Regions from separate parts of the Mesorhizobium sp. M0715 genome, predicted to be linked through region 1. Evidence: riboswitches for the same ligand, from Rfam matches in the RefSeq annotation. Region 1 holds a riboswitch; each other region holds the start of a gene.
What was found. Region 1 has a riboswitch for thiamine pyrophosphate ahead of NKI21_RS15470 (YkoF family thiamine/hydroxymethylpyrimidine-binding protein). Riboswitches for the same ligand answer to the same signal wherever they lie in the genome.

Region 1 (10,283 bases):
GGCCATGCCGGCGGCGATGGCGCCGATCGTATCGGTGTCGCCGCCGATATTGGCGCTGATGATAGCTGCTTGCCATGGGTCGCCACGGGCGACTTCCAGCACGGCGAAGGCCGCCGGGACGGATTCCTGGCTGGCGACGCCGGTACCCACCAGATCGGTGATCAGCCGAATGGCATCCCTGATCGCCTTGCCGCGCACGATGTCCTGCGCCCAGACGATACGCGCGGCGATGTCGCCGCCGGTGACCCAATGACCAAGCGTCGCCCCTCGCCTCGCCGCCGCGACGGCGCTGGCGGAAGCATCGCGCCAGCCACCGCCGGCGATGCCGCGGCTGACGGCAGCGGCAACGGCAGCAGCGGAAGCGATTGCGATCGAGGTGTTGTGCGTCGCCCGGCAGGTCTCCGCCACCTTGGCGACGAACGCCTCCAATGGTTCGAGCGGCATCATGATGCCGACAGGCCCGATGCGCATGGCCGCGCCATTGGTGTCGCCGCTGCGTCCCGCTTCCTCGGCCGGTACGCCATTGTTGATGGCGTCGATGGCCCGTTTGGTCGACGGCCCCAAGAGATCATAGCTGCCGCGCGCCTTGACCTCGCGCTCCCAGTCGAGCAGCGCATTGACCCAGCGCGCGTGGTCGAAACGGTCGCCGGATTCGACCAGGATGCGGCCGAGCAGCAGCGCCTGTTCGGTGTCGTCGGTGATGGTGCCGGCAGCCAGTCCCTTCGACACCGGATGATCGGCGAAAGGCTCGATGAAATCCTCGACATGGCCGTGGAGTTCGGCAATGCGAACCGGCGACAAAAGCTGCGTCGGCATGCCGAGCGCATCTCCCAGCGCTCCGCCGACAAGCGCGCCCATGGCGCGATCGATGGCCTTGCTGGTTGCATCCGACATCGCTCAGAACCTCATATGCAGCGCAAAATGTGCCGGGTTGAGCAGGCTGGTGACATACTCGATCGGCCGATCGTCAGCCGCACGCGTCAGCCGGCGGCCGCGCAGGAAGGGCGTGCCTTGTGGGCAACCGAGGATGGCCGCATCCTCGGCATTGAGCATCTCGATCTCGACCCATTCCTCGCCATGGTCGGGAATGAGGCCGGCGGCGCGCAGCGTCTGGTGCAGCGAGCCCTCGCGCAGTCCGCGCAACGGTACGTCCTCAAGCTCGGAGGACAATGGCAGCCGGCTGCGCTCGATGGAGATCGCATGGCCGTCGCTGGCGTTGGTGCGCACCCGGTCAACGGCAATGAAGAACGGGCTTTCGATACCAAGCAGCGCAGCCAGATCGGGGTCTTCGATGACCTCCAGCCGCAGCGTCCGCGTCTCGGCATTGGCGCCGGCATCGGCCAGCGCGCGCGACCAACCGATGGAGTCATCGACCGGCTTGCCGTCGAAGGTGACGAACGAGCCAATACCAACCCTGGTCGTGATCAGCCCGCGGCTGGACAGTTCTTCGAGGCCCTTGCGGACCGTATTGCGACTGACGGAGAAGCGCTGGACAAGTTCATTCTCGCTTTGCAGGCGGTCGCCGAAGCCGAGAACACCGGAGCGGATTTCATGTTCGAGAACGGTGGCGATCTGCTCGGGTTTGCCCGTACCGGGAGACAGTTGAACCGCGCGCCGCTTCATATAGGTACCTGTTCAGTGAACCTGTATAGTCCTGTTCAATATCTGGATAGAAATGCCGTGTCAACAGATGCCGGAAACAGGCCCAATGAACCCCGAATTTCGGATTGTCCGCAGAGCGCGCCGAACTGGCCGGTTGCCATGGCCCGGAAAAGCCGGTGAAAGACCGAGATCAACCAAGAGGATAGAGCCGATCCTTGATTCAATTTCACCGGGCAGGCTACGGGATCGACACCTCACGCGGCTCAACGAGAATGTCCGCCTCGATAGCGGCGTTGATGAACGCCGCCCTTGCCGCCGAGACTTCTTTCTTTCCCTCTAGCACGGCCAGACAGACCTTACGGGCAACCATATGCTTTTGCCCGGTTGCAACCGGCCAGCGGTTCAGCAGGATGTCGGCAGCCTGAGCGACCCGCTCCACGTTGAAGATCGAGTTTCGCGATCGGCCGAGCGCAATCCTGACCGGCTCATCGAAACGCTGATCTTGCACGATGCCACTCCCCAAAGTCGGCATTCATCGATTCGCGGCCTTCAACCCCGCGCAATGTGATAGGTTCCGCGACAAAGGTGCAAGATGTCCGATTCCAGTGGCCAGAAAAATCCCAGGCTGATCGTCGTGGTCGCGTTCGATCGCGGTGAGGATGGCGAGTTGTTCCCAGCCTTTGGACCCGCCGACCAGCAGAGCGAAGACCGCGCCATACGCACCGCCAGGGCTCTAGCGGCAAAGCATGCCGGCGTCATCGCCTGGAGCCGCGAGGCCGATCCGACGCTGGGCGAATACGGCCCGCCGAACACGCTCTTCGTCAGCGGCGACGTACCTGACATGGAATAGTCGACTGGCGTCAGCTTCTGGATGCCTTGCCCATAGGGTTTGATGCGAGCCGGTTTCCCCTCGCCAGCAAGCAAAAGCCCGCTACGGTGAACCGGAGCGGGCCTTGGAGGAGGACAAGGGGTGGGACCCTCTCCTCTTGTTTCCACGGGGGGGTGTGGACCGCAATGACCATACGAAAGTTTTGCAGAGTGCAGGATCACAAGCCGGCTTGCCTGCATCACAATCCGGTGCACGCCGATATTGGGGGCGCTCACGAGATTGCGATCAGTTGCGATAACCCGGCTAGATACGCCCGAGCACGACAAGCACGATGGCGATGAGCAGCACGAGCCCAAGGCCGCCGCCGCCATAGTAGCCGGTGCCGTAGAACGGACCGCCACCGAGGCCGCTGAGGCCGCCAAGCAGCGCAATGATGATCGGTATGGTTCCAAGACTCATAGCGATGTTCAAAGACGAGCGCTCCAAAGGCTCTACCGTTCCGCGCGATTGTGGCGGGCATCGCGTGCGGAAGAGGTCTGCCGGCAACAGAAGCGGCCATCCAGATGATGGCAACCAGAATTTGATTCCGGCACGCCTGTGGACGCAGAAAGCCCGCCAGCGTGGCGGGCTTTCCTACCGGCCGGAGGCCAGGAGAGTGCGGTCGAGCCTCACGGCTGATTCGGCACTTCCAATCCCCGGCCCCTCCAGTATCAGCGACGAGCGATCAGGAGGCAGAGTTGCCGTAGATCGCGGTCGTAGGCGCCTTCGCTGCTGAGCACGTCGACGCAGCGCTTCTTCATTCGCGCCACGTTGCTATCCGACATCTGGGCCACGACACCCGGCAGGCTCGGCCTGCTGGGGTTTGACGGATTGGACGGATTGCTCGGGTTCGACGGATTGCCTGGATTGATGCCGCCACCAATACCCACGCCGACGCCGCTCGTCCCGCCTACATTGGCGCCAAGGCCGGCCGTAATGCCGCCAGACCCTCCGATGTTGGCGCCCGCGCCGGCATTGATGCCGTTGCTGCCGCCGACCGAAGCGCCGAGACCAGCATTGACACCGCTCGAGCCGCCAACATTGGCACCGGCACCGGCATTTACACCACCGCTGCCGCCGACCGAGGCGCCCACTCCGGCACTGATGCCGCCACTGCCGCCAACGGAAGCCCCGACACCGGCATTGACGCCGCCGCTACCACCCACCGAGGCACCAACGCCAAGGCCGATTCCCGCAGCATTGGCGGGCAGGGAAAGAGCTAAAATTACCGCACTACCCGCCAACATATTGGCGACTGTCTTGATGGTGTGAGCCATAACACTCTCCTGTTGTCGTTGCGCTAAAGCAATTGGCGAGAGGCCGATTGCAAGATCAACTACGCGAGGTGGTGAATTTCAGTTTCAGAGAGAGAATACTGAACCTGAGGCGTGGTGTACATCAACAAAATTTCTGAAACAAAATGATATTAAAGTTTGAATAATTGTTCTTTACACGAACAATTCGTAAGGCATTGGCGATCGGACGTTACTCTGCTCCATGCCGCACACCGCGCTGGACATGGATAGGCCTCTCGCAAGATCAGCAAGACCGCCGCGATGATTGCAAGTGGCCAGAGTCTATCGGCGGCCGGATGCGGGAGTGAGAGAGTGCAAGCGTGATTGCAGGCCGAACGATTCTGCGCCGGCCCGCTTGTCAGACGATCCCGTAGAACAGCCTGTAGTGGGCGCGCTTCATATAGTCCCGGTATTCCGGCGTGGCGGCTAACAGCGCCTCTTCGCGCAGGATGCGATGAACCTGGAAGAAGGTGATCGCGGCGTAGACAGCAAGATTGTAGAAGGAAAAGGCCGACAGCAGGAACAGGACATGACCGGCAAGGTATCCGGCATAGATCGGGTGCCGCACCAGGCGGTAGGCACCGTCGGTCATCACGCCGCGATTGCCTGGCAGAATGGCGAAAGAACGCCCTAGCGATATCTTCCCCCAGATCACGAACCCCAACGCCAGGACTTGCAGCGGCGCAGCGGCATAGACCGGGATGATGGCCACGCCCGGTTGCAGGTCGATGAAGCCGACACCGAAGCTGGCGACCACCGAAACAACCACCGTCAGCGGGTTCCAGTCGCGTACCTGCGGTCGCCGCGACAGAAGCAGCCAGGTAAAGGTCAGGATCTCGGAAATTGCCACCAGCGCCACATTGATGCGGGTCGGGTCGAGCATCAGGTGATATACGCCGCGGTAGACGAACATGCCCGCGAAGGCCAGCGCGCAGATCCGAAAGAAACCTTCGCGCAAATCCACCAGGATTTCGCGCTTTCGGGCTGCGGACAAAATCCTGCCGTCACTGACGTGCGAAAGCGCCTCGCTTTTTGATATGAGCAATGCAAACACCCCGATGATCCCTCGAGGCGACCTTTGCACGCAACCATTGCCGGGCAGTTAATCAACAAGATCAGATCGGTGTTTAAACTGGCTGTCGGGGAGCCAGGGTGCCACATCCAGACGACCCTGCTCCACGCGGTCGTCCAGAAATAGACTGGCGACCCATTTCATTTGGTTTTGCCAGACTAGCTCAGATAGTCGTTGCGGAAATAGCTCCCGAAATCCGGGCGTTGAGCAACCAGCTTGCCGTCGGCATCACGCAAAATGCCGGACGCGAAGAGATAGCCGCCGATCGCTTCCATCTTGGCTGGATCCATCGTCCCGATGGCGCCGCTTTGGCTGCGCAGATAATGGCCGTCGATCAGCGCCTTCAGCGAGGCGTGGATCAGCGCCGGATTGGTCAACGCATCCTTGTTGGCCGCGATCAGCAGGGCTGCCGCATCTTCGGGGTGATCGACCGCGAACTGGTAGCCGCGCCGCGTCGCCTGGACAAAGGCGGCCGCAGGCTTGGAGTTTGCCTGGAGATAGGCTTCGCTCGAAGAGATCAGTGTCGTGTGCTCGTCAGGCACGCCGTAATCGGCATAGACGAAGCTGCGTTGTTTGACGCCCTTGAGCTCGGCGTCGACACCCTCCCAGGTCGAGACTTCGAGCGTGAAATCGACCGAACCATTGGCCAGCGCCTCATAGGCTGAGGTGCCGAGCGTCACCGTCTCGAAATTGCCCTTGCCGCCATCATGGCGGATGATGGTCGATATCAGGGCGTTTTCCCAGGCGCTGCCGAAGCCGCCATAGGTCAGGCCGTCGAGGTTTCTCGGGCTTACTATCTCGCTGCGGGCCGCATTGAAGACCACGCGGCCGGTTTCCGATTGCACCACCGCATAGACGCCCTTCAGGTCCGCTCCGGCGGTTCTCTGGGTGAACAGGCTGATGGTGCCGTTGATGCCGAAATCGGCGACGCGATTTGCAACCAGCGTGCCCGCACCGGTATCGCTGTAAGGCAGGATGTCGACCTCGAGCCCGGCCTCGCGATAGAAGCCCTTGTCGCGGGCGACGAACAGTCCGATGTGGTTGGTGTTGACCGTCCAGTCGAGGGCAACGGTGACCTTTTGTGCCGATTGTGCTTGGGCTCGCCCCGATCCGGCAATGAGCGGAACGCCTGTGGCAAGGGTCAGCAACAAGGCCTGCCGGCGCGTCAAGTCAATCATGATCGTGTCCTTTGGATGGGGTGGCGTTGAGGATGATGTCGAGAATCTCGGCCTCGAGCGCACTTGCCTGGCGCGCGGCATCGCCGCCAAGGCTGCGCGGGCGCGGCAGCGGCACCTTGATTTCACGCACGATGCGGGCCGGGCGCGCCGACAGCACATAGATGCGGTCGGACAGGAACACGGCTTCGCGCACGTCATGGGTGATCAGGAGCGCCGTCCAGCGATGATGCCGCCACATCTGTTCCAGCCAGCGCTGCATGGCCGTGCGGGTCAGCGCGTCGAGCGCGCCGAACGGCTCGTCGAGCAAAAGCATGTCGCGTTGCTGCACCACCGTGCGCAGCAAGGCCGCGCGCTGGCGCATACCGCCGGACAGTTGCGCTGGAAAATGCCGCTCGAAGCCGGCAAGCCCGAATTCGGCAAACAACGGCGCAACGCGCACCCGCGCCGCCTGTCTCCTCATGCCTTGGACTTCGAGCCCGAGCGTCGCGTTGTCGAGGATGCGCCGCCACGGCATCAGCGCGTCACGCTGCGGCATGAAGGCGAAATGCCTGCCGTGGTCGTCGAGCGGCGCGCCGTCGAACAACATCTCGCCCTCGCCATGCTCGGCGCCGGTCAGAAGCTGGAAGAGCGTCGATTTGCCGGCGCCCGAGGGTCCAAGGATCGAGACGAATTCACCAGCGCCGACGCTAAGCGAAATATCGGCCAGCACGTCGAGCCCACCGAACGCCTTGCGCACATACCGCAGTTCCAGCCGGCTCATCGCCAGGCTCCCTTCCCGGCGGTTTCCTTGCCGGCCCGCTCCCAGGGCATCGCAAGGCGCTGCAGCAGTACAGTCAACCCGAACAGGACAAGGGTCAGGGCAGCGCTCACTCCGACGGCGGCAAGAACCAGGTCAGGACGGAAATTGTTCTTGACGTTGAGCATGTAGATGCCCAGCCCCTTCGCGGCCCCCGCATATTCGGCGAAGATCGCGCCGACCACGGCGTAGGTGATGGAGATCCTCAAGCCAGCGAAGAAATAGGGCAGCGCCGAAGGCAGCCGTGCCAGCACGAAGATGCGCCAGCGCCCTGCCCCCATGGCGCGCAGCATTTGCCCGATCTCGGCCTCGGTCGACTCATAACCCTCGACCAATGCAACCAGCATCGGAAAGAAGGTAACCAGCGCCACCAGCATGATCTTGGGCGCCAGCCCGAAGCCGAACCACAGCACCACCAGCGGCGCGATGGCCACCAGCGGCAAGGTCTGGCTGACGATTAAGACGGGAAACAGCGCACGCCGCAGCGGCTGGAAGAAGTCGACCAGCATCGACAGCACGAAGGCGGCGCTGAGCGAACAGGCAAAGCCGAGCAGCGTGGCGCCGATGGTCGGAATGGCGTTGTCGGCCAGCGCCTGGCGATTGAGCAGCGCTTGCTCGAAAACGCGCGACGGCGCCGGCAGTATCGTCGGCCTGATGCCGGAATAGGTGGCATAAAGCTCCCACGCCACTAGGAGCAAACCGACCGAGATCATGGCCGGCATTGCCTTGACAAGAAGGCCCGCGATCGGGCGCGAAGCGAATGATGATGAGACCACGGGAGATAACCTTTGACGGCCGCGCGGAGGCGGCGGCAGCTTCAGACAGCCGACGGGCTGTTGGCCGAGACCGTGACGTCGAGGGTTACGTGGCCGGCGCCTGGTCCGAAGCGGCAGAAGGCCTCGTCCAGCGCCGAAAAGATCGCACCGGCATCACCGCGCAGTTTCGTGCAGAAATGCTTGGAACGCTCATAGACGCCGGACTGCTTGAGAAAATCGATGCAGCCGTAGATCTCGTCCATGTGGTCGTCGGTGCCCATCACATAGAGCGAGAACTGCGCCGCCGCCGGCTGGCCGGTGGCAGCAGCATTGCGCACCGCCGCGATGGCCGCATCCTTGCGCGGGCCGAGTGGCCCGACAGGCCCGCCAAGTGCATCGGAGCGGCAGATCGGATCATCCGGCTCGCCAGGGCACCCGCGCGAGATGGTGGCCGACAACACGCAATGTTTGCCGCTACGTGCCGCCGCCACGAAGAGGTCGCGCATGGCGGGAAACAGCACTTCGGGCGACCCGACCAGCAAGGTCGAGATGTCGTCGGTCTCGATCCTGAGCTTGTCGCGCCAGGGATCGAGCGCACCGAGCGCGCCAAGAATGACACCGACGAAATCGTCGGTCATGGGGTATAGGGAAATCTGTGCGCCTGAAAACATCGCCCGCCTCGCTCCGCTGGTATTACCCAGATCAGCTTCTAGGGTCTGTGGGCTTGCCGCCCCCGTCTCAGCCCCGACCGTACGGAGCACCCCTGTGGATGTGCGCCTTAAAGCATCATTCGAGTTCAAGGGAAAGCCGTTTTTTCAGAGCACTGCGCCAAAAGCATTGCGCCAGTCACGGTGCGCCTGAGCGGAATTTTGTCGGGAACCTTCGCCGCCGCGACCGGTTGTCCCCACAGTCGCAACGCGATCACTTTCGTAGAAAATAAGCGACGACTTCACAGAAATGGAGACAAACCATGTTCATGAAAATCCTCGCAGCTTCGGTTCTCACCATTGGTCTGGCCACGTCAGCCATGGCGCAAAGCGCCGGCAGCAACAACGCAAATGGAAGCGGCAGCGGCAAGTCGGTGACGGTTGAGCCGAACACGCCGGCTTCCCCGAATACGATCGAGCCGGACACTGTCGACCCGGGCACGACCAACAGCACGACTGGCACGGTAGGGGACATGAATTCGAACGCGGATCAGAATTGCCCGACCAACCCGCAAGGCGCGCAGCCGGACGCCGATGGTAACGCGACGGCGCCAACGGTAAACGATAATCATTGTGGCAAGTAACCACGTCGCAAACGGATGAAGCCGCTGGGCATCGCCCAGCGACTTCATCCGTTTTTCTGGTCCGCAGCACGCGCTTTGCCGAACAGCCGGATTTCTGGAGCGGGTCTCCCGGCGGGCGGGCGCGAAAATAGGTGTTTCGAATTGAGCAGCCGTTTGAGCACTCTACCGTAGGTAAAATACAGGACCCGACCGTTGGCGAGATCAAATTCCACTGTTCCCCACCGCCTGACCGGGGCCTTTCCTGTGCAGGGCCCCAGCCTTCTGATCTGGAATCCCAGCCTGACTTTGCGCGTTCCGATTTCAAGATAGATGCCTGGCAGAAGGCCAAGCACATGCCATAGCCGTACAACATGCTCGACCGACATGGCCGGCGAGATTATCAGGTGGCTGGGCTGAAGCCGCGCCCAGACGAAATCGCCTTTCGGTTGCGGCATTCCTGACAACAGCCCCCGGCAGTAGGTCGGCACCGCCTCGCTCACCAGAATCCGCATAGCGGTTGCCGTGCTGTCGACCAGGGCTTCTCTCGATGTCCAGTCAGCTTCGGAAAACGGCACCTGCCCGAGAATGTCACCCTCGTCAAAACCGGCGGACATCTTGTGGAGCGTGACGCCGCCATGAGCCGCATGCCGGCCGTCCACGGCCAAGCGCTGGATCGGGTGGGGCCCTCGATAGTCGGGGAGCAGCGCCGGGTGGAGGTTGACCCCGCCTTTGGAAAAATGGCCAAGAACCTCTTGAGGGATCAAGACAGGCAAAGTGTAGCAGACCAGCACATCGGCGCGGACGTCAGACAATTGCCGACCAAGCGCATTCCAATCGTAAGGGCGGCCAAATTCGATCAACTTGACAGGCGTGTTACCGATAAACCGCCTGAGCAGCAGCTTGCGTTGAAGCCTTCGCCGGAAATTGCCAATGCTGAAACCGGTGGGACGACGCCGGAACCCGGGCACGATGATCGCGCCAATTGCATTTCCAGCCTCTAGCCAGCCGGCGAGCAGAGGCCCCGTATAGTTAGAGATATCGAGGACAAAAACGGCTGTGATCGGCTCCGAGTGATCGGTCGATTCGATCGGCCTCATCTTCGGCGGCTCAAACGGGCCGACAGGTCAGGGCGAGCTTGTCAGGTCGGCTGAGTGGAAGGCGATGCCAAGGCAGTGACAACCGAAAGACGCTCGCGTTTTACAAACACTGGCTTTTCGTAAACTTTTTTCACGGCCCGTCTCCCGAAATCAACTCTTCCTGCGCAGTTGGACCGCGATACGGCAGGCTGTCAACCGCCTGACCGTGTTTGCCTACCGCATCCGCATTCGCCGTTGACGAAGGTGTTCGAAGGGCGCTTTCGCACATTGGTGAAAGCTCGATGGCTTCACCGACGCGACAAGCCGCGCTGACCGAAAGGGGTTTGGATGCGATGATCTGCTCGACGACA
Region 2 (10,283 bases), on a different contig from region 1:
TCCGGCGTACTTAATCGCCAGCAGGTCGGCCGCAGCCAAATCCTCCTGGCCGAGATGGACGAAGTCGCAGCCTTCCTCAATTGCCGTGCGCCAATAGTCGTTGACGATCAGTTGGCAACCATGGACCGCGCAGACGCCGTTCGCGCGGCGGATTTCCGACCGCAGCGTGGTCTCGTCCCTATCCTTGATGCGCAACTGAACCAGCTTGACGCCGAGCGGGACCAGCCGCTCGACCCAGTCAGCGCTGTCGACGATCAGGTAGAAGGGATCGAGCTTCATGAAAAAACGGCCCTGCCGATGGTCGGCGTCGACGGCACGGCGACGTCGCGCGGTTCAAGCATACCCGAGCTGAAAGCTTCACGACCGGCCTCGACCGCCTTGCCGAACGCACGCGCCATGCCGACCGGATCGGCCGCCTTGGCGACCGCGGTGTTCAGGAGTACGGCGTCAAAGCCGAGCTCCATAACGGTTGCCGCGTGCGACGGCCGTCCGAGCCCCGCATCCACGATCAGCGGAACATCTGGGAAATGTCCGCGCATCGAGCGCAGCGCCGTGATGTTGATCGGTCCGAGAGCGGAACCGATCGGCGCGCACCACGGCATCAAGACCTTGCAGCCCGCCGCAAGCAGCCGCTCGGCAACGATAAGGTCGTCGGTGATATAGGGGAATACAGCAAAACCGTCCTCGCACAGGATGCGGGCGGCTTCGACCAGACCGAAAACATCCGGCTGCAGGGTGTCATGGTTGCCGATCACTTCGAGCTTGACCCAGTTCGTACCGAAGACTTCGCGCGCCATTTGTGCGGTCGTGACCGCTTCCTTGACGGAGTGGCAGCCAGCAGTGTTGGGCAGGATTCTGACACCAAGCGAGCGGATCAACGACCAGAATTCTTCGCCAGCCCTGCCGCCTGCCATTTCACGGCGCAACGAGACGGTCACCACCGCCGTGCCCGAAGCCCTGACTGCATAGGCAAGGATGGCCGGCGAAGGATATTGAGCCGTGCCAAGAAGCAGGCGCGACGGAAGCTCGGCTTCATAAAGCTCGATCATGGCCTAGCCGCCCTGCATGGGCGAGAGGATTTCAATCCGGTCGCCGTCGTTCAACTGGAATTCCGCCCGGTTGGCTTTGTGCACGAGGTCATTGTTGACGGCGGTCGCGAGCCAATCGCCCTCATAGTCGAGCGCGGCAAGCAGCTCGGCCAGCGTGGTGGCGGCAACCTCATGCGCTTCGCCGTTGACCATCAGTTTCATGAGCAAGCTCCTTGGTTCTGTCTTGAGTGAAAACCAGGTCGGCAGCCTGGCGCGCCATGGCGGGAGCCAGGAGAAAACCGTGACGATAGAGCCCGTTGATCGCGATGATTTCACCCTTGGTTTCGACGCGCGGCAAATTGTCGGGAAAGGCTGGGCGGACGCCGACACCGGTTTCAACGATCTCGGCCTCGCCAAAGGCCGGGTGGAGGGCATAGGCGGTACCCAGCAGCTCCATTATGGAACGCGCCGTCACCGGTCCGGCACTCTGGCTTTCAATCATCGTCGCTCCGATCATGAAACGGTGATCGGTGCGCGGCACGGCATAAAGCGGAAAGCGTGGATGAAGCAAACGGACCGGCCGCGACAGCGAGACATCAGGCGTGCGAAGAATCAGCATTTCGCCGCGAACACCGCGCAGCCTGTCATCGGCCGCTGCCATTCCCATACAGTCTATCTGACGGGCGAAACCCGAAACAGGCCGGGCGTCGCAGCCGAAGTGGAATTTGACACCCATGGTCGCAAGCTTGTCATGAAGTGCCGCCATCGCCGGGCGTGGGTCGAGGTGAGCCTCATCGGCGAACAGCAATCCGCGGCGGAAGCGGCCGGCTAAGTCGGGCTCCAGCAAGGCAATTTCATCTTCCTCGACGCGCCGATAGCCCGTCGTGCGGCTGGCGAACCGGTCGAGCTCGCCCGCATCGCGCGGCGCGGCCAAGACCAGCGTTCCCCGTCGTGCTACCAAGCCTGGCGTTGCGGCGTCCCACCAGTCGGCGGCGTCGCTTCCGAGATCCAGCACCGGCTGCTCGGCGCTTTCACGCTCGCACCACGGCGCCAACATGCCACCGGCGAACCACGACGCATTGCCCCCAAGGGCAGGCCTTGTCTCGGCAACGGTAACCGCCGCGCCGCGTGCGGCGAACTCGAAGGCGGCGGTGAGGCCAGCAACGCCCGCTCCTTTGACCAAGACCTTCATGATGGCTCACGTGGCTGAGGTATGAGCGGTGCCCCGGTCTCGTCCGCCGGCAGGTAGAGATCACCGCCCTCGCGGTATTTCGCCGCCATCGCCGCCATGCCCTCTTTCTGCGCCTCGGCACGGATGTCGTGAGAGATACGCATCGAGCAGAATTTCGGTCCGCACATCGAGCAGAAATGCGCCACCTTGTGCGCTTCCTTGGGCAAAGTCTGGTCGTGGAAGGACCGCGCCGTTTCCGGATCGAGCGACAGGTTGAACTGGTCCTCCCAGCGGAACTCGAAGCGCGCGCGGGAAAGCGCATCATCCCTGACTTTCGCTGCCGGATGGCCCTTCGCCAGGTCGGCGGCGTGGGCGGCGATCTTGTAGGTGATCACGCCGATCTTGACGTCGTTGCGATCGGGAAGGCCGAGATGCTCCTTGGGCGTGACGTAGCAGAGCATGGCGGTGCCGAACCAGCCGATCATCGCGGCGCCAATGCCTGAGGTGATGTGGTCATAGCCCGGCGCGATGTCGGTCGTCAGCGGTCCAAGCGTATAGAACGGCGCCTCGCCGCAGACGGCGAGTTGCTTGTCCATGTTCGCCTTGATTTTGTGCATCGGCACGTGGCCAGGCCCCTCGATCATCACCTGGCAATCCTTCGCCCAGGCGATCTGCGTCAGCTCGCCGAGCGTTTCCAACTCGGCGAACTGCGCCGCGTCGTTGGCATCGGCGATCGAGCCCGGACGAAGGCCGTCGCCGAGCGAGAAGGAGACGTCGTAGGCTCTGGCGATGTCGCAGATCTCCGCGAAGTGCTCGTAGAGGAAGCTCTCCCGGTGATGGTGCAGGCACCATTTGGCCATGATCGAGCCGCCGCGCGAGACGATACCCGTCACCCGGTCGACGGTCAGCGGGATGTAATGCAGCCGCACGCCGGCGTGGATGGTGAAATAGTCGACGCCTTGCTCGGCCTGTTCGATCAGCGTGTCGCGGTAGACCTCCCAGGTCAGATCCTCGGCAATGCCGCCGACCTTTTCGAGCGCCTGGTAGAGCGGCACCGTGCCGATCGGCACCGGCGCGTTGCGCACGATCCAGTCGCGGATGTTGTGGATGTTGCGGCCGGTCGACAGGTCCATCACCGTATCGGCGCCCCAGCGGATCGCCCACACCATCTTTTCGACCTCTTCCGCCATCGACGATGTGACGGCGGAGTTGCCGATATTGGCGTTGATCTTGACCAGGAAATTGCGGCCGATGATCATTGGCTCGCTCTCGGGATGGTTGATGTTGGCGGGGATGATCGCCCGTCCGCGCGCCACCTCGTCACGCACGAATTCGGGCGTGACGAAATCGGGCAGCGTCGCGCCGAAAGCCTCGCCGTCGCGCTCAAGCTTGCCGCGCAGGATCTCGCGACCAAGGTTCTCGCGGATGGCGACGAACTCCATTTCGGGTGTGATGATGCCGGCGCGCGCGTAGGCAAGCTGCGTCACCGCCTTGCCTGCTTTGGCCCTGAGCGGTCGGTGGCGGATGGGAAATTCTGGCGTCAGGCGTTCGCCCGTCGCGAATCCGTTGTCCTCCGGCCGGACATGGCGGCCGTCGCAGACCTCGACATCGCCGCGCGCCAAGATCCATTCGTGGCGAAGCCGGGCCAGGCCTTTTTCGATGCTGGTTTCGACAGCCGGATCGGTATAGGGGCCCGACGGATCGTAGACGGTGACGGGCGGTTCGCCGGCTGTCGGATGGACGGAGATTTCGCGCATCGGCACCCTGATCTGCGGGTGGATGGCACCGGGCTTGTGGATCTTACGCGAAGCAGGCAGCGGCCCCGTTGAGACGGCTGGGGTGAGGGCATTCATCTTGAGGCTCCTTTGCTCATGCATTGGAGACCCAGTTCTGTGCCGGAAGGATGAAAAGACGCTTCTGTCGACCTGCCGAAACAGGACCTCGGGCGTGAACTCCCGCAGAGCGCTTGCACCGTCCCTACGCCAGTATGAACTGGATCAGGTTCAACGGGTCACTGCGCCGCGAAAGCCAGCAGTATCTCAGCCCCTTGCCGGGACTCCCCTGGTGAATGCCTCAAGTTGAACGGGCCGGCGTTGTCTTGTCAAGCGCATGTTCGTCCTGCGGCGGCGGTGGGCGGCATTCAAATTGGGCCCAAATTGGGCCGACGGCCTCGCCATGGGTCGCGGAGAAGTTCCGCGGGAGACAAGGCAGGTGTGGCCAAAGCTGCATTTGCCTCGTCAAACTTGATGTGACATTGACGTAGACGGAACTGCTGCGTTTCAAGGATCTTAAGCCGTCAATGCCTGATCGGAACAGAACTGGTGGGCCGCCCGAACGCCCCACAAACATCGTGCTCTCGATCACCTCTTATTGTCGCCGGAAAAGGGGTGATCGACCATTCGATCAAGTCGACCGCTCGCTGAAGGGCGCCCTCGGTTTCAGCACGGCTGGGCGAAGTGGCAATGACATGTCCAATCCAGTCTCGGAAATCCCCCTTCCTGACGATCGGTGTCTTGGGTTCAACATTCAATTTGACCTCGGCCACACCTGATATAGCAGCTGCCTGAGTGTCGCCACCAATCCAGTCGAGGGTGCCATCTTGATCAGGAAGCAGGAATCGCGCGGCCGCAGTATGCGAATGCTTTTTGCGCAGATCCCATTCCTCGCCAATGACAAGCTTGATGTGCTCGGTGACGAGGTCGACACCGTAAGCTAACTGGACCAGTTGAGGGTCGGGCGCGCCACTAAGACGCGGATTGACTTCAATGACAACTGGACCGCGTTTCGTGCACCGGAGTTCAATGTTAGTTGGCCCCCAGCCAAGGCCGAGAGCCCGCAAACAGCTCAGCGAAACATCGGCGATGCGCTCACGCTCCTGATCGGTTAGCAGGGCCGGATACGTCACCTCACGTATGACGAAATGGGGGAGGGGACCAAAGTCATTGGCGCAAATCGCAACGACCTCATTCCCCATAACATTAATGCTATAGAACGGGCCCTGTGCGAATTCTTCGACGAGTATTTTCGGTGTAGACCGCCATATGTGCTTTCCGCCCAATAGATGGGTCGTATGTTCGGCTACGTCTTCGAGGCTGCGGCACAATCGGACACCCATGCTGCCGCTGCCTACTGCCGGCTTAAGAATCACGGGCAGGCCGATCTCTGCAGCCGAGCTTTCTACCTCCGCCGCATTCGCTGCCAACCGATAGGCCGGTATTGGAACGCCGGCCTGCGCGAGGAGTTGGCGTTGCTTGAATTTGTCGCAGCTTCGTTCAATCGATTCAGGGTTCGGTCCCGGTAGATCGAAATGCCGGCAAAGCTTGCCAACTGTCGCATAGATCGATTCATGGTCCCCGGCAAAGCCAGTAATGCCAGCAATGTCGTGGGTAGCACGCAGCCGCGAACTTTCGCGGACCAACGCTTCGAGATTGCCAGTGTCGACACGGATTGCCTCAACGTTTTCCGCCGAAAGATAGTCGTACCGAGGTGGATCAGCCGTCAGAGTAATTGGATGAAGACCAAGACACTGAGCCGCTTGGACGTATAGCTGACCAGTACCCCTATGGCCTTCGACCAATATGAGCGCTCTTCTTCTTACCATTGCTGTTAATCCCGATGTTGCGTGCTGGCGGCGGTCCGAGGGTACCGGTGTCACTTTTGTGGCCGTGCCGGACCTCAGACTCGGGGTGCCGTACCATTGTCAACGACTGACGGTTGTAAAAATCTTGTAAATTGATTTGAAGGATCTGTTGCAGCGTTTTTGATTAGGGCGGCGTCGGAGGCTTGCTCCGTTCAAACCAGGTTAGCTGGGGTTGGTGTGTGATCCCGTGGGCCTGGGCGTGACCTACCCCTCGGGTAGGGCACGCCAAGCCACATCAAACTCGCAGCACAAGAACATGCGCTCTGGTCATACCGGCTCATGGTGAGCCCTGAATCTGGAACCGGCCCGATGTGTAAGCAGCGAGTCGTCAAACGGCCCCATTCAATCATGGAGTCACATCATTTAAGATCGCGAAAGCTGTCATTGCGGGTTACGGAACTGCTTTCCGATGACATTCGAAGATGCGATCGGGCGTCAGAACCGGATCGCTGACCGCCGCTTCCACCTCGGCGAGCCCGGCTGATATAATCAGGTCTGAGGCTGCGCGCCCTGTCGTTCCCAGCATTTACATTAGGCAGCCTTGCCAAGATTGTCCCGCAGCAGAACCTGCCTGAGCGCATCGACGAACGTCCGAATATCTGTCGTACTATGGGCAGGCGTAACCGTCACCCTGAACCGCTCGGTTCCCACCGGAACACTCGGCGCCAGAATTGGCTGAACGTATATTCCATGCTGATCCAGAAGCTGGCGGGACGCTTCCTTGCAACGGAATGGATCACCAATAGGCACAGGAATGATGTGGCTTCGGGTCGGCATGACGGGGATGCCCGCCTCTTTCAGCAATCCGATTAAAAGTTTCGTTTTCCGGTGCAGATCAATTCGTTCTGAATCTGAATCGCGAAGATGGCGCAGCGCTGCCAGCGCACCAGCCGCTAGCGCTGGCGCAAGCGCCGTGGTGAAAATGAAACCGATCGAGAAGCTTCGTATGCTGTCAACAATGGAGGCACGTCCGGTCACATAACCCCCCATCGAGCCGAACGCCTTACCTAGCGTCCCTTCGATGATGGTTGGACGATCCATGATGCCAAGTTCCGCGGCAATGCCGGCGCCTTTCGGACCGTACATTCCCGATGCATGAACTTCATCCAGAAACGTCATTGCGCCAAATTCGTCCGCCATGTCACAGATATCTTTGATCGGTGAAATGTCACCGTCCATTGAATATACCGATTCAAAAACAATGATCTTGGGTCTTGCAGGATTTACGCTGCGCAGAAGCTCCCGCAAATGCGCAACGTCGTTATGCTGGAAGACGCGCTTTTCGGCCCGGCTGTTGCGGCATCCACTAATAATTGAAGCGTGGTTGTGCGCGTCAGAAAATATAATTGTGTCCGGCATCAAAGATGCCAATGTACTCAATGATGAATCGTTTGAGCTGAAGCCGGAAACAAAAATCAATCCTGCTTCCTTGTTGTGGAAAGCTGCAAGCTCCCGCTCGAGCAACACGTGATAATGGTTGGTGCCACCAATGTTGCGGGATCCTCCCGATCCTGCGCCGTTGGCATCGATGGCGCGCTTCATTGCCGATAGCACTTTGGGGTGCTGCCCCATACCGAGATAATCATTAGTGCACCAAATGGTTATCTCTTTTCGGCCGTCGGGCCTATTGAGCCAGGCCTTTGGGAAGTTGCCAGACTGACGCTCCAGATCGGCAAATTCACGATACCCGCCACGGCCTTTGAGTTGCTCGATTCTTCCGGCGAAATACTGCACATAATCCAAATCAATCTCCTGTTGGGAAGCCGTTTTTCGGCGCGCTCAGTGCTGCTTCACAGCGCACCTGCGCCGGCCCATCGCGTCGCATCCCTCGACAAGCACCAGCAAGATTGGATTTCGACTACGCGCTTGATCTTGCGGGGGTTTCGGCCGCTCCAGCTAATTCGGGTAACGCGCCCCAAAGTGCAAGTGAAGAGAATGTTAAATCTATTTGTTACTGAAATGTCTGAAATTGCATGAGTGTCGCAAGCGATTTCATAATTCTGGCCAGTCGTCGTTCGATTCCTGTCGCGGCCTTGTCAGAGCTGCGCTCGGCGGGCTTTCGGGCCCGAGAGCCGCAATGCGCGAGGGCCGCGTCTTGTCGCGCAACAGCCCTTGAAGCCCTTCGGCGGCGAAACGCTCTGCAAACGCCATACGCAGCTTTTGGACGTGCTGGCCTGCCGGATCATCTTGACGGTGCCGACGTCATCGTCGGTCCAGCCGGTTCGGAGTCGCCTCAGAATCGGAAATTTCTGCCCATCAGACTGGAAATTGACATGTAAGCTTCCCGGCTCCTTCAGATGTCATCATCTCTCGCACACCAACTCATGCCACGCAGATGAGATCGCGCCTTTTTCTGTCGTCACATTCCATTGTCAGAATCGGAAAAGAAGGGTCTCCTTGTTTTTATATGAAACAAAATTTCACAAATAATTATGAAAACGGACATGTTTGCTGCAGACAATTAACGTGCACGTACTTGTCTGCCGCTGCATAACGAAATATAGGCAGCGATTATAACTTATAAACGTAGTGAAACGCGTAAATCGACATTTCCATAGAGCTGCAGCAGAGGCGAGGGGAGTCCCATGGGCCCTATGAAGATGCAGCCCGAGGAGATGGGCAGCCTGTCCGCGCGGATTTACAGCAAGGTGCGGGATGGCTTGATCATCGGCAATTTCGCGCCGGGCGATCGTCTCCTTATGCAGGATCTTGCCGGGCAGCTCGGAACCAGCATTACGCCGGTGCGCGAAGCCTGTCTGCGGCTCGTCAGCGAGCAGGCGCTCGAGTTGCGCTCCGGCAGGTTCGCCGCGGTGCCAGACCTCAGCCGCGCCCGCTACATTCAGATCAAGCTGATCCGCGTGGCACTTGAAGGGCTTGCGGCAGAACACGCTGCCGACCATTTTGCCCCCGCCGATCTCGAACAGCTTGAGACCTTCCGCGCCTCATTTGTAGAGAGCCATAAGGCCGGTAATATCAAGGAAGCGCGATCCTCCAATCGCGCTTTCCACTTCGGCGTCTACCGCCTGTCGCGTATGCCGATGCTGATCGGACAGATCGAAAGCATGTGGGCCTCGATGGGTCCAATCCTTAACGTTTACGATCGGGAAATTCCGCGCGGGTACACCGGCGCGGAAGAACATGACCATCTCATCGAGGCCTTGAGGGGTGGCGACAGGAAGAGGGCCCGCGAGGCGATCGAGAACGACATCCAGCGAGGCTCACATGGTTTTCTGCGCTATTTCGACGAGCGCGGCTCCGGCTGAGCTGAATTGCCCTAAGCACCATCGATCTGCGCGACGCGGGGTGTGCGCAGGCCGGCTGTTTCCCCGCCGTCTACAGTCACCACCGTGCCGTTGACATAGCTCGATTGATTCGAAAGTAACCAAGCGACCACATCAGCGATCTCTTCAGGGGCACCGAAGCGGTTTGCAGGGATCCGCAGTTCGAGCTGCTTCTTGCGCAGTGCATCGCTTATGATGTTGCCCATCATGCGTGTTTCGATCTGGCCGGGGCAAACAGCGTTGAAGCGGATCTCCTCGCCGAACTCCAGCGCGAGTGCCTGCGTCAGCCCGATGACCGCGGCCTTTGAGGCGCAGTAGGCAGCGAGCCCTTCTTCGCCCGTCTTTCCGGCGATGCTGGCCATGTTGACGACTGAACCCCTCCCGAGCCGCAAGCCGTCCAGCGCATGACGGATGAAGAAAAAGACGCTGCGTGCATTAACCGCAAGGACCTCATCCCAATCGTCCTGGGTGGCGGTGGCGAAGGCAATGCGCTTCGACATGCCGGCATTGTTCACGAGCCCCGCGAGCCGGCCGTTGCCAAGTTCAAGCGCACGGTCGACGACACGGCGGCAATCGTCTTCACGGATGATGTCACCGGCAACGAACGTGACACCGTGATTGGCGCGTTCGAGCGCCGCGCCCGCTTCTGCATCTCGGCCGGTCGCCACCACTCTGGAACCGGCAGACGCAAGTTTCTCAACGCAGGCCCGCCCAATCCCGTGCGTGGCGCCTGTTACGATGATCATTCCAATTCACTCCATTACGTATTTGGCAACCGCACAGTTTGGGGGGCTCGCTTTTGGGCCAATCCCCGCCCCATCAAATCATGACGAACAACGTTGTCGTCACCTAGGATCAGTGGATCAAGTTGTGACGCAGGTTAAAGCCGGTGGACTGGCCCAAGCGCCGGGCCGTCGGCCCAACGGCTAGATTGGCGATACTGCGCATGTGGCCATGTCTTTCCTCGCGTGATGGGGTGTTCCCTAGAAGCGGAGCGATATGCGGGTGTGACGACCGATAAGGCGGACCGGCTATTCCGATGGGGACATCCATACTGTCGCATGACCGACTCGTCATCCCCGCAAGGCCAGTAATGCCAGAAGTGCTGCACAACGCCGAGAACGCACACCCCCAATCAGTGTTTCGACTGTTCGCGGCACACG
Region 3 (10,283 bases), on a different contig from region 1:
CAGCCATTCAATGACCGAGAGGTCGAGATGGTTGGTCGGCTCATCGAGCAGCAGGATGTCTGGCTCCGGCGCCATGACGCGGGCAAGGGCAGCACGCCTCGCCTCGCCGCCCGACAGATCGTTCGGACGTTCCTCACCCGACAGTCCGAGATGCTCCATCAGATAGCTGGCGCGGTAGGGATCGTCGGCAGGGCCAAGCCCGGCCTCGATATAGGCGCGGACAGTCGCAAAGCCCTCCATGTCGGGCATCTGCGGCAAATAGCGGATAGTTGCCGAAGGCTGGCGGAACACCTCGCCGTCCTGCGGCTCGATCAGGCCAGCGGCGATCTTCAGCAGGGTCGACTTGCCCGACCCGTTGCGGCCGACCAGTGCAATCTTGTCGCCGGCCGAAGCCGTCAAGGCGGCGCCGTCGAGCAGCGGCGTGCCGCCGAAGGTCAGTTTTATCCCGTCGAGGTTGAGAAGAGGCGGGGCCATGTCAGCTTTCAGGTAAGGGATAGGGATGAGCGAGCAGCATCGCGCGGCCATGGTCCAGTGCGATTTCGAGGCGGCCCTTGACCTCGTTGGAGATGGTCAGCGACGAACCGAACGCCACCTTGACGTGGTTCAGCGGCCATTTGGCGCCGGTGACGGTCAGGCCGGCGAGCTCGGAAAAGCCGAGCACCGAAAACAGCGTGCCATCGGCATAGTCGAAGCCGGCCGTTCCGCGCAGCAGGGGAATGCCCTCCTGGGCGCCGCTGGTCAGGAGCACATCAGTCCCGGCCTCGGCCAGCCGGAGGGCAAGCGCCAGATGCAGGAAAGCGTGGTCGGCGCGCTTGCCGCCGAAAGCACCGGCGAGCACCAGGCGGGTCGCGCCGCGCTCGAGTGCGGCGGCAATGGCCAGTTCGCCATCGGTCTGGTCCTTTTCCGCCGGGAAGGTCCGGCGCGGCACGGAAGCGAGATCGTCAGGCAGCTTGGCTGGCACGGAATCGAAATCGCCCACCCACAGTTCGGGCACGAGACCCAGCAGCCGCGCATGCCCGATGCCGGCGTCGGCGGCGATGACGCGGGAGCCTTCGGCCTGGCGGTCGAGCCGTGGCGTGCGGATGAGATCGCCGCCAAGCAGGATGGTGAATGTGCTCATATCGTGTGGCCCTTACCAGCCCGGCACGGGAAACGGAAGGCGGCAAACTCCCACTTGCATGGGGGATCGGCCCGGCCTATGTGTCGAAACGCTCTAACGGGGTGCCGGACGCGATCTTCGCGGACCGGCTGAGAGGCAGTCTCGCCAACCCGCTGAACCTGATCCGGTTTGTACCGGCGGAGGGATTAGACGTTTCGGACAGTCCGACGCCTCAATTCCTTTCAATTCGAACGAAGGAGGCGCCGATGCGCACGCATTTATACGCTCTAGTCTCAGCAATGGCCGTGGTCCTGTCCGGACCGGCCTTGGCCAAGGACAAACTCACCGTCTACACCTATGAGAGCTTTACCGCCGACTGGGGTCCGGGTCCCGTGGTGAAGAAGGAGTTCGAGGCCGAATGCGGCTGCGATGTCGAGTTCGTCTCGGTCGCCGACGGCGTCGCGCTGCTCAACCGCGTCAGATTGGAAGGCGCGTCGACCAAGGCCGATATCGTGCTTGGCCTCGACACCAATCTCACCGCCGATGCCAAGGCGTCAGGCTTGTTCGCGCCGCATGGCGGCGTAACTGATGTCAACGTGCCGGGTGGCTGGAGCGACGATACTTTTGTCCCCTTTGACTACGGATATTTCGCCGTCGTCTACGACTCCGAGAAGCTGAAGAACCCGCCGAAAAGCCTGAAAGAACTGGTCGAGGGCAGTGCCGATGACAAGATCGTCATCCAGGATCCGCGCACCTCCACGCCGGGCCTCGGCCTGCTTCTGTGGGTCAAGTCGGTCTATGGCGACAAGGCGCCCGAGGCCTGGGCCAAGCTCAAGGCGAAAGTGCTGACCGTGACGCCGGGCTGGAGCGAGGCCTATGGGCTGTTCACCAAGGGCGAGGCGCCGATGGTGCTGTCCTACACGACGTCGCCGGCCTACCACATGGTCGCCGAGAAGACAGAGCGCTATCAGGCAGCGTCGTTCGAGGAGGGCGAGTATTTGCAGATAGAAGTCGCGGGTATCACCACGGCGGGGGCCAAGAACCCGCTGGCGGCCAAGTTCATCGCCTTCATGACCGGGCCGAAATTCCAGGATGCCATCCCCGAGACCAACTGGATGTTCCCGGCCGGCAAGACCGACAAGCCGCTCAATCCGGCCTTCGACAAATTGGTCAAGCCGACCAAGACCTTGCTGTTCAGCCCCGACGAGGTCGCCGCCAACCGCAAGGCCTGGGTCGATGAGTGGCTGGCGGTGATGAGCAAGTAGGCTTGCGAGTTCTTTTGATGTTCGCGCCACTCCACCCCCCTCTGGCCTGCCGGCCATCTCCCCCTCAAGGGGGGAGATTGGCAGCGTCGTTGCTGGTTATAGTCCGGCAACGTTGGAGACTAGCGGAAGCATGGGTGGCGGCCGATCTCCCCCCTGGAGGGGGAGATGTCCGGCAGGACAGAGGGGGGCGCCAAGGAACGCAATCCTTTGTAATTGCCGCGATGGAAAGAATGGTGGTCCAGCGTGCAACGCGCGTCTGACCCCCGCATCACTGCTGGCACCCTCGCGCTCGCCGCAATCGCGCTGCTGATCGGCGGCGCGTTTGCTGGCCTGCTTTTCGAGGGCGCCCATGATTTCTCGGGCGCCTGGGCAGCCTTCGATCCCTATCTGCTTCGCGTCATTCGCTTCACGCTCTGGCAAGCGGCTCTCTCGACGCTGCTTTCGGTCATCCCGGCGCTGTTCGTGGCGCGCGCTCTGTCGCGACATCCACGTTTCTTCGGTCGCGCCTTCATCCTGCAGATATTCGCCGTGCCGTTGGCGCTGCCGGCTATTGTCGCAGCGCTCGGCATTCTGGCGCTTTATGGCCGTGCCGGCTATTTCGCCGTCGTGTTTGCTGTGATGGGCGGGGGAAGCTGGCCGGGCATCTATGGCCTGTCCGGCATCCTCGTCGCCCATGTCTTCTTCAACCTGCCGCTGGCGACGCGGCTGTTCCTCGAGGCGCTGCAGACCATACCGGCCGACCAATGGCGGTTGGGGAGCCAGCTCGGCATGGCGGCGCGGCCGGCGTTCCGGCTGATCGAATGGCCAACGCTGCGCGCCGCACTGCCCGGCGTCGCCGGGCTGGTGTTCATGCTCTGCATCACATCCTTCACCATCGTGCTGACGCTCGGCGGCGGGCCGGCCGCGACGACGCTTGAGGTCGGCATCTACCAGGCGCTGCGCTTCGATTTCGATCCCGCGCGGGCCGTTACACTGACGCTGTTGCAGATCGCCTTGACCTTTATCGTTGTGCTGGCCCTGACGCGCCTGGGCGCCAATGTGGTCGGCGACACCAATTTGCCGGTCGCGCAACGCCGCTATCTCTCGGTCAATCGGAGCGAGACCTGGTTGAACGCGCTAGTCATCATCCTGGCGCTGCTGTTCGTCGTTGGGCCGATGGCGGCAACCGTGGTGGCCGGGTTGGGTGCGGACCTCGGCCGTTTGGCCAGCGAGGCCACTGTCCGGCAGGCAACGCTGACCAGCGCGGCGCTCGCCTTCCTGTCGGCGCTGCTTTCGGTGATGCTGTCGCTGGCGCTGACCATGGCGCGGCGGGCACTGGCGCTGAACCGCCGTGCCGGCGCAAAGACACTGCTCGAACGCGCCACCGATACAGGCGCCGGTTTTGTCCTTGTCGTGCCGCCGACCGTCGTCGGCGCCGGCTGGTTCCTGTTGCTGCGCCATGCCGGCGATGTCTTTGCCATCGCCCCGGTCATGGTCGTCACCGTCAATGCGGTGATGGCGATGCCGTTCGCCCTGCGCGCCGTGCGTCCCGCCTATGATGCGGCGAGCGAGCGTCACGAACGGCTCTGCGCACTGCTCGGCATTGCGGGCTGGAACCGGCTGATGCTGGTCGACTGGCCGTCGCTGCGGCGACCGCTCGCCACGGCCTTCGCTTTCGCCATGGCGCTGTCGCTCGGCGATCTCGGTGTCATTGCCCTGTTCGGCAGTGATTCCGTGCAGACATTGCCCTACCTTCTTCTGGCACGGATGGGCAGCTACCGCACCGAGGATGCCGCCGGCCTGGCACTGCTGCTCGGCTTCGTCTGTCTCGCGTTGATCGTGGCGGCGCACTGGCTGGGAAGGGAGAAGGTCCGCGATGCGTGAGAGGGCGGCCAACAGGCTCGAAAAGGGCGCGCCGGTGCGGCTAGACAATGTGTCGTTCAGTTATGGCAGCTATGGCGATGCGCCACTTGTCTTCGACGTCGAGTTCGCCACGGCGAAGATCACCGCCATCATGGGTCCGAGCGGTTCGGGCAAGTCGACACTGCTCAATCTGGTCGCCGGCTTCGAGACCCCACAATCGGGCCGCGTGCTGATCGGCGGGGCCGATGTCAGCACCGAGCCGGCCTCGGCGCGGCCGGTGTCGATGGTGTTCCAGGAGAACAATCTCTTCGCGCATCTTTCCGTCGAGCAGAATGTCGGGCTCGGCCGCTCGCCCTCCCTGGGACTGACCGAGGCGGACCGCGCCGCGGTCGCCGAGGCGCTTGCGCGCACCGGTCTCGCGGGCAAGGAGAAACGCCTACCGCGCGAGCTCTCCGGGGGCGAACGCCAGCGCGTCGCACTGGCCCGCGTGCTGGTGCGCGACCGACCGGTGTTGCTGCTCGACGAGCCCTTTGCTTCGCTCGGACCCGCTTTGCGCGACGAGATGCTGGATCTGGTTGCTGCCGTTCATGCCGAACGCGCCATGACGGTGCTATTTGTCACCCACCAGCCCGAGGATGCACGCCGCATCGGCGAGCACATGGTGTTTGTCGACAATGGGTTGGTGGCCGCAACCGGCAAGGCTGATGATTTCTTTACCGGGGCTGGTCCGGAGGCGTTCCGGCGCTATATCGGCGCGGGTACTGGATATTCCACATCACGCGATGTTGCCCGGAAGCGGACATAATTTACGGTCAAACCGGCTCCAGGCGATGTGGCGTTTGCTTGCCATGACCGGGGGAGTGTGGCTAGGTCCGCCCTACCGGTCCGGCACAGGCCGTGATTTGCCTGCAGTATCCGCCGCCGCCCTAAGGGACGGGCACGGATGCTGCAGCAGTTTGAGATAGCGCATGACACGTTCCGAAGATCGCCCCCGATTTTCGTGGTCATGCGCCGGGACCCGAAAGGAAGCCGTTCTGGCGATCGGCGCTAACACATTGGGAATGAAACCGCTGGCGCGTTTTCTCGCGCTGGCCGGTTTTGCCGTGGCGTTGGCAAGCTGCCAGATGTTCACGCCGCCGGAAGTTCAGGAATCCGGCTTCCAGCCTTCCGACAAGCCGATCACGGTGGACAATGTCGGCGCCAACAACAAGCTCGCCGAATTGGCCAAGGCGCAGCACCCGCGCATCCTGGCGACTTATGGCGGTGAATATTCCGACCCCAAGCTCGAACGCATGGTCGCCAAGGTGGTCGGTAGTTTGACGGTGGTGTCCGCCAACCCGACACAGACCTATCGCATCACCATTTTAAATTCGCCCAACGTCAACGCATTCGCGCTGCCGGGCGGCTATCTCTACATCACCCGCGGCCTCCTGGCGCTGGCCAATGATTCGGCCGAGCTTGCCGCCGTCATCGCGCATGAGATGGGCCACGTCACCGCCAATCACGGCCTGCAGCGCCAGCAACTGGAGGCCGAGGAAGGCCTGGCCACCAAGGTGGTTTCGGACGTGCTCGGCGACAGCCCAACCGCCAAGGCGGCGTTGATCCGCGGCAAGCTGAGGCTGGCGCAATTTTCGCGCAACCAGGAGCTGGAAGCCGACGCCATCGGCATCAAATCGATCGGCGAGGCCGGCTACGATCCTTTCGCCGCAGGCCGCTTCCTTCAATCGATGTCGGCCTATACCGATTTCCGCTCGATCAGTGGCGCCACCGACGCCAGCCTGGACTTCCTGGCCACGCACCCAAACACGCCGCAGCGCATCGATCTGGCGCAGCGCCATGCCCGCCAGTTCGGCGCGCCGGGCGTCGGCACGCGCGACCGCGATTCCTTCCTCGCCGGCATAGACGGCCTGCTCTATGGCGACACACCCGAGGAAGGCTATGTGCGCGGCGAAACCTTCCTGCACCCGGGCCTCGGCGTGTCGTTCACGGTGCCGGACGGCTTCATCATCGACAATTCGGCGGCAGCGGTGACGGCCACCGGCCCCGGCGACATAGCGATCCGTTTCGATGGCGTTTCCATCGACAAGAACCGGGCGCTGACGGACTATATCCGCAGCGGCTGGGTGGCTGGTCTCGTCGACAGCAGCGTCAAGCAGGAAACCATCAACGGCAATGAGGCGGCGACCGCGCATGCCGGCGCCGAAGGCTGGCAGTTCGACATTGCGGTCATCCGCGCCGGCGGCCAGGTCTACCGGCTGCTGACCGCGGCCCCTTCCGCCAGCACGTCGCTGGACACGATCGCCCGCTCGGTCAGCGGCTCGTTCCGGATTTTGAGCGCTGCCGAAAAGGCGGCGCTGAAGCCGCTGCACATCCGCGTCGTCACCGTCCAGCCTGGGCAGACGATGGGTTCGCTTTCGGCGCAGATGGTCGGCGTCGACCGCAAGCTCGACCTGTTCCGCGTGCTCAATGCGCTGTCGCCGGGTGCCGCCGTTTCGGCCGGCGACAAGGTCAAGATCGTCACCGACAAGTAGGCGCCGCTGGACGCATGCCGCCGTTCCGGGGGCAGTCGCCATGAACTCCGGATTCTGCTTCACCAATGCGACCTTGAGCTTTTCCATGGCGCGGGCCTCGATCTGGCGGACGCGTTCCTTGGAGATGCCGAGCGTTTCGCCGAGCGCTTCGAGTGTGGCGCCCTCGTCGTTCAGCCGCCGTTCCTCGATGATCCTCAGTTCCCGTGCGTTGAGCGCGCGAAGCGCCTCCCTCAGCCAGAGCGAGCGGCGCGCGACATCGATCTTGTCGCCGACGATCTCGTCGGGCAGCGGATCGTCCGAAATCAGGAAATCCATGCGCTCGGTCGAACCCGCATCGTCGGCAATAGGCATGTTGAGCGAGGAGTCGGGCGCCGAGAGCCGCGAATCCATCATCGCCACATCGGCTTCGGAGACGCCAAGCGCCTCCGACACCTCGCGATAGAGCGTGGCGTTGGAGAGCGGCTCCGTGCCATTCGCCAACCGCGCGCGCAGGCGTCGCAAATTGAAGAACAGCGCCTTCTGGGCCGAACTGGTGCCACCACGCACGATAGACCAGTTGCGCAGGATATAGTCCTGCATCGAGGCGCGAATCCACCATGTCGCATAGGTCGAGAACCGCACCTCGCGCTCCGGCTCGAAGCGGGCGGCGGCCTCGAGCAGTCCGACATGACCCTCCTGAACCAGGTCGCCGAGCGGCAGGCCGTAATGGCGGAATTTGGAGGCCATGGAAATGACCAGCCGCATATGGGCGACGGTGATGCTGTGCAGCGCGTTCTGGTCGTTGTCCTCTTTCCAGAGCAATGCAAGCCGATGCTCTTCGTCACGCTCGAGGTAGGGAGCCTTCATTGCCGCGCGGACCATGATCCGTCCTGCCGTGTCTTCCATCATGAGGCGCTCCCTGGGTGGTGCGGATGACTTTGCAAACTTGGCTGGCGCCCGGGTTGAAATGGCGGCGTCGTGCCCTACAACAGCCAGAACTGCCATGCGCGGGAAAGGTTCCGCGACCGTGGCGGCGGGATTGTGTTGCCTGAAGGATTCCCAGGACGGTTCGTGATGGCTGCGATGACGAGCAGAAAGTTCCAGTTGGAGAACTGGGTTTCATAAATCGGTTGTTTTTGAAATTCTGTTCCTTATTTTTTCGGCTTGCATCTGTCAGTTTCCAGCGCTCACAAATATGCCGGCCAGCCGGCCAAGGACGGGATCACAGAAAAATGAAATGGCTCAAGTCGCTCATTATCGCCGGAACGCTGCAGGCCCTGGCTGTCACTGCAGGCCATGCCGGCCCCAATCTCGACCAGATCAAGCACGCCGGTGTCATCAAGGTCGGCACGGAAGGCACCTATGCGCCGTTCACCTACCATGACACGTCCGGTGCACTGGTCGGCTTCGACGTCGAAATCGCCAAGGCGATCGCCGACAAGCTTGGCGTCAAGGCCGAGTTCCTCGAAGGCAAGTGGGATGGACTGATCGCCGGCCTCGACGCCAATCGCTACGATGCCGTTATCAATCAGGTCGGCATCACCGACGCCCGCAAGGCAAAGTACGACTTCTCCGATCCCTACATCGCCTCTAAGGCGGTGCTGATCGTGCGCGGCGACAACACCGACATCAAGAGCTTCGCCGATCTCAAGGGCAAGAAGTCGGCGCAGTCGCTGACCTCGAATTTCGGCAAGCTGGCCGAAACGAACGGCGCCGAACTGGTCGGCACCGATGGCTTCGACCAGTCGATCCAGCTGCTTCTGACCGGCCGCGCCGACGCCACGATCAATGACAGTCTGTCGTTCCTCGACTTCAAGAAGCACAAGCCCGACGCCAATGTGAGGATCGCCGCGCAAGAGGAAAACGCCGACTATTCCGGCGTCATCGTGCGCAAGGGCGACCCGGAGCTGGTCGCCGCGATCAACAAGGCGCTGGCCGATATCAAGGCCGACGGCACCTACAAGAAGATCTCCGACACCTATTTCGGCCAGGACGTTTCGAAGTAATCCGGGAGGCGGGCCGGTCCGCCGCCCATGAGACTATCGAGCGGCGAGCCGTCTTTGACGGCCCGCCGCTTTTGTCGTGATATGGCCGACGCATTCTTGCTTTGACCAAGCTGCTTCGACCAATCTGGAGGGTCTTACGTGCCGCACTGGCTGCAACTGATGCTGGAGTCGCTGCCTTCGCTCCTGTGGGCGGCGCTGATCTTCACCGTGCCGCTGACGCTATTGTCCTTTGCTCTCGGCTTGACGGTCGGCCTGGGTGCTGCACTCGCCCGGCTGTTCGGCCCCAAGCCGCTGGTCGCGCTGGTGCGCTTCTATGTCTGGATCTTCCGCGGTACGCCGCTCCTGGTGCAGCTGTTCCTCATCTTCTACGGCCTGCCGTCGGTCGGGATCCTGCTCGACGCCTTCACGGCGGCGCTGATCGGCTTTACCTTGAACATCGGCGCCTACACGTCGGAAATCATTCGCGCGGCAATAGGCTCGGTGCCGAAAGGCCAGTGGGAAGCCGCCTATTCGATCGGCATGACCTGGGGCCAGGCGATGCGGCGCACCATTCTGCCGCAAGCCGGCCGGGTCGCGGTGCCGCCGCTCTCCAACACCTTCATCTCGCTGGTCAAGGACACGTCGCTGGCCGCCGCCATCACCGTGCCGGAGATGTTCCAGGCGGCGCAGCGCATCGTCGCCACCACCTATGAGCCGCTGATCCTCTATGTCGAGGCGGCGATCCTTTATCTGGCGCTGAGTTCGGTGCTGTCGGCCTTGCAGACGCGGCTGGAGATCCGGCTCAACCGCTATGGCGGCTTCCTGGAGGCACGCTCATGATCGGCCTCAGCAACATCGAAAAGCGCTTCGGCGACAATCTCGTGTTGAAGGGGGTGACGGTCACCATTGCCGAAGGCAGCGTCACGGCGCTGGTCGGACCTTCGGGCGGGGGGAAGAGCACCCTGCTGCGCTGCATCAACCTCCTGGAAATCCCGACCTCGGGCACGGTGCGGATCGGCGACGAGACGCTCGAATTCCACCTCGGCGGCAGGGTTCCGGCCAGGGATATCCAGCGCCTGCGGCTGCAGACCGGCATGGTGTTCCAGAATTTTCAACTGTTTCCGCATCGCACCGCGATCGAGAATGTCATGGAAGGGCTGGTGACGGTGCTGAGATGGCCGCCTGAGAGGGCACGCGAGCGGGCGCTGGCTTTGCTGGAGAAGGTGGGGATGGCGCACAAGGCCGACGCTTGGCCAGCGACCTTGTCGGGCGGCCAGCAGCAGCGCGTGGCGATCGCCCGCGCGTTGGCGCCGTCACCGAAAGTGCTGCTCTGCGACGAGCCGACTTCGGCGCTCGACCCGGAGCTGGCGCAAGAGGTGGTCGACGTGCTCGGCAAGCTCGCCAGCGAAGGCACGACCATGGTGATGGCGACGCATGATCTGCGCCTCGCCTCCAAGATCGCCCAGGAAGTGGTGTTCCTCGATGCCGGTGTCGTCGTCGAGAAGGGACCGGCCGCGGTGCTGTTCAACAATCCGGAGCAGCAGCGGACCAAGCGCTTCATTGCGACGCTGAAGCAGGAGGC

Region 2: it holds a riboswitch for thiamine pyrophosphate, as region 1 does, so the genes downstream of both, thiC (phosphomethylpyrimidine synthase ThiC) here and NKI21_RS15470 (YkoF family thiamine/hydroxymethylpyrimidine-binding protein) in region 1, are expected to answer to the same signal.
Region 3: it holds a riboswitch for thiamine pyrophosphate, as region 1 does, so the genes downstream of both, thiB (thiamine ABC transporter substrate binding subunit) here and NKI21_RS15470 (YkoF family thiamine/hydroxymethylpyrimidine-binding protein) in region 1, are expected to answer to the same signal.

Annotation. Positions count from the first base shown of each region.
Region 1 covers NZ_JAMYPL010000011.1:35,842-46,124, reverse strand. The annotation lists gene NKI21_RS15520 (ADP-ribosylglycohydrolase family protein) at 1-894, opposite strand, end outside; gene NKI21_RS15515 (GntR family transcriptional regulator) at 898-1,623, opposite strand; gene NKI21_RS15510 (DUF982 domain-containing protein) at 1,841-2,134, opposite strand; gene NKI21_RS15505 (hypothetical protein) at 2,195-2,452, shown strand; gene NKI21_RS15500 (DUF3309 family protein) at 2,735-2,890, opposite strand; gene NKI21_RS15495 (hypothetical protein) at 3,142-3,747, opposite strand; gene NKI21_RS15490 (methyltransferase family protein) at 4,124-4,819, opposite strand; gene NKI21_RS15485 (ABC transporter substrate-binding protein) at 4,996-6,015, opposite strand; gene NKI21_RS15480 (ABC transporter ATP-binding protein) at 6,008-6,775, opposite strand; gene NKI21_RS15475 (ABC transporter permease) at 6,772-7,533, opposite strand; gene NKI21_RS15470 (YkoF family thiamine/hydroxymethylpyrimidine-binding protein) at 7,629-8,237, opposite strand; TPP riboswitch at 8,228-8,341, opposite strand; gene NKI21_RS15465 (RodZ family helix-turn-helix domain-containing protein) at 8,537-8,857, shown strand; gene NKI21_RS15460 (formyltransferase family protein) at 8,902-9,933, opposite strand; gene NKI21_RS15455 (hypothetical protein) at 10,064-10,283, opposite strand, start outside.
Region 2 covers NZ_JAMYPL010000029.1:23,456-33,738, reverse strand. The annotation lists gene NKI21_RS27245 (thiamine phosphate synthase) at 1-279, opposite strand, end outside; gene NKI21_RS27240 (thiazole synthase) at 276-1,049, opposite strand; gene thiS (sulfur carrier protein ThiS) at 1,053-1,250, opposite strand; gene thiO (glycine oxidase ThiO) at 1,219-2,220, opposite strand; gene thiC (phosphomethylpyrimidine synthase ThiC) at 2,217-4,052, opposite strand; TPP riboswitch at 4,156-4,272, opposite strand; gene NKI21_RS27220 (ATP-grasp domain-containing protein) at 4,496-5,800, opposite strand; gene hemA (5-aminolevulinate synthase) at 6,371-7,582, opposite strand; gene NKI21_RS27210 (GntR family transcriptional regulator) at 8,434-9,102, shown strand; gene NKI21_RS27205 (SDR family NAD(P)-dependent oxidoreductase) at 9,114-9,866, opposite strand; partial or broken gene NKI21_RS27200 (ISNCY family transposase) at 10,214-10,283, shown strand, end outside.
Region 3 covers NZ_JAMYPL010000003.1:369,007-379,289, forward strand. The annotation lists gene NKI21_RS05735 (ABC-F family ATP-binding cassette domain-containing protein) at 1-474, opposite strand, end outside; gene NKI21_RS05740 (thiamine diphosphokinase) at 476-1,120, opposite strand; TPP riboswitch at 1,208-1,322, shown strand; gene thiB (thiamine ABC transporter substrate binding subunit) at 1,366-2,364, shown strand; gene thiP (thiamine/thiamine pyrophosphate ABC transporter permease) at 2,608-4,227, shown strand; gene thiQ (thiamine ABC transporter ATP-binding protein) at 4,220-5,011, shown strand; gene NKI21_RS05760 (M48 family metalloprotease) at 5,268-6,737, shown strand; partial or broken gene NKI21_RS05765 (RNA polymerase factor sigma-32) at 6,768-7,625, opposite strand; gene NKI21_RS05770 (amino acid ABC transporter substrate-binding protein) at 7,949-8,722, shown strand; gene NKI21_RS05775 (amino acid ABC transporter permease) at 8,861-9,541, shown strand; gene NKI21_RS05780 (amino acid ABC transporter ATP-binding protein) at 9,538-10,283, shown strand, end outside.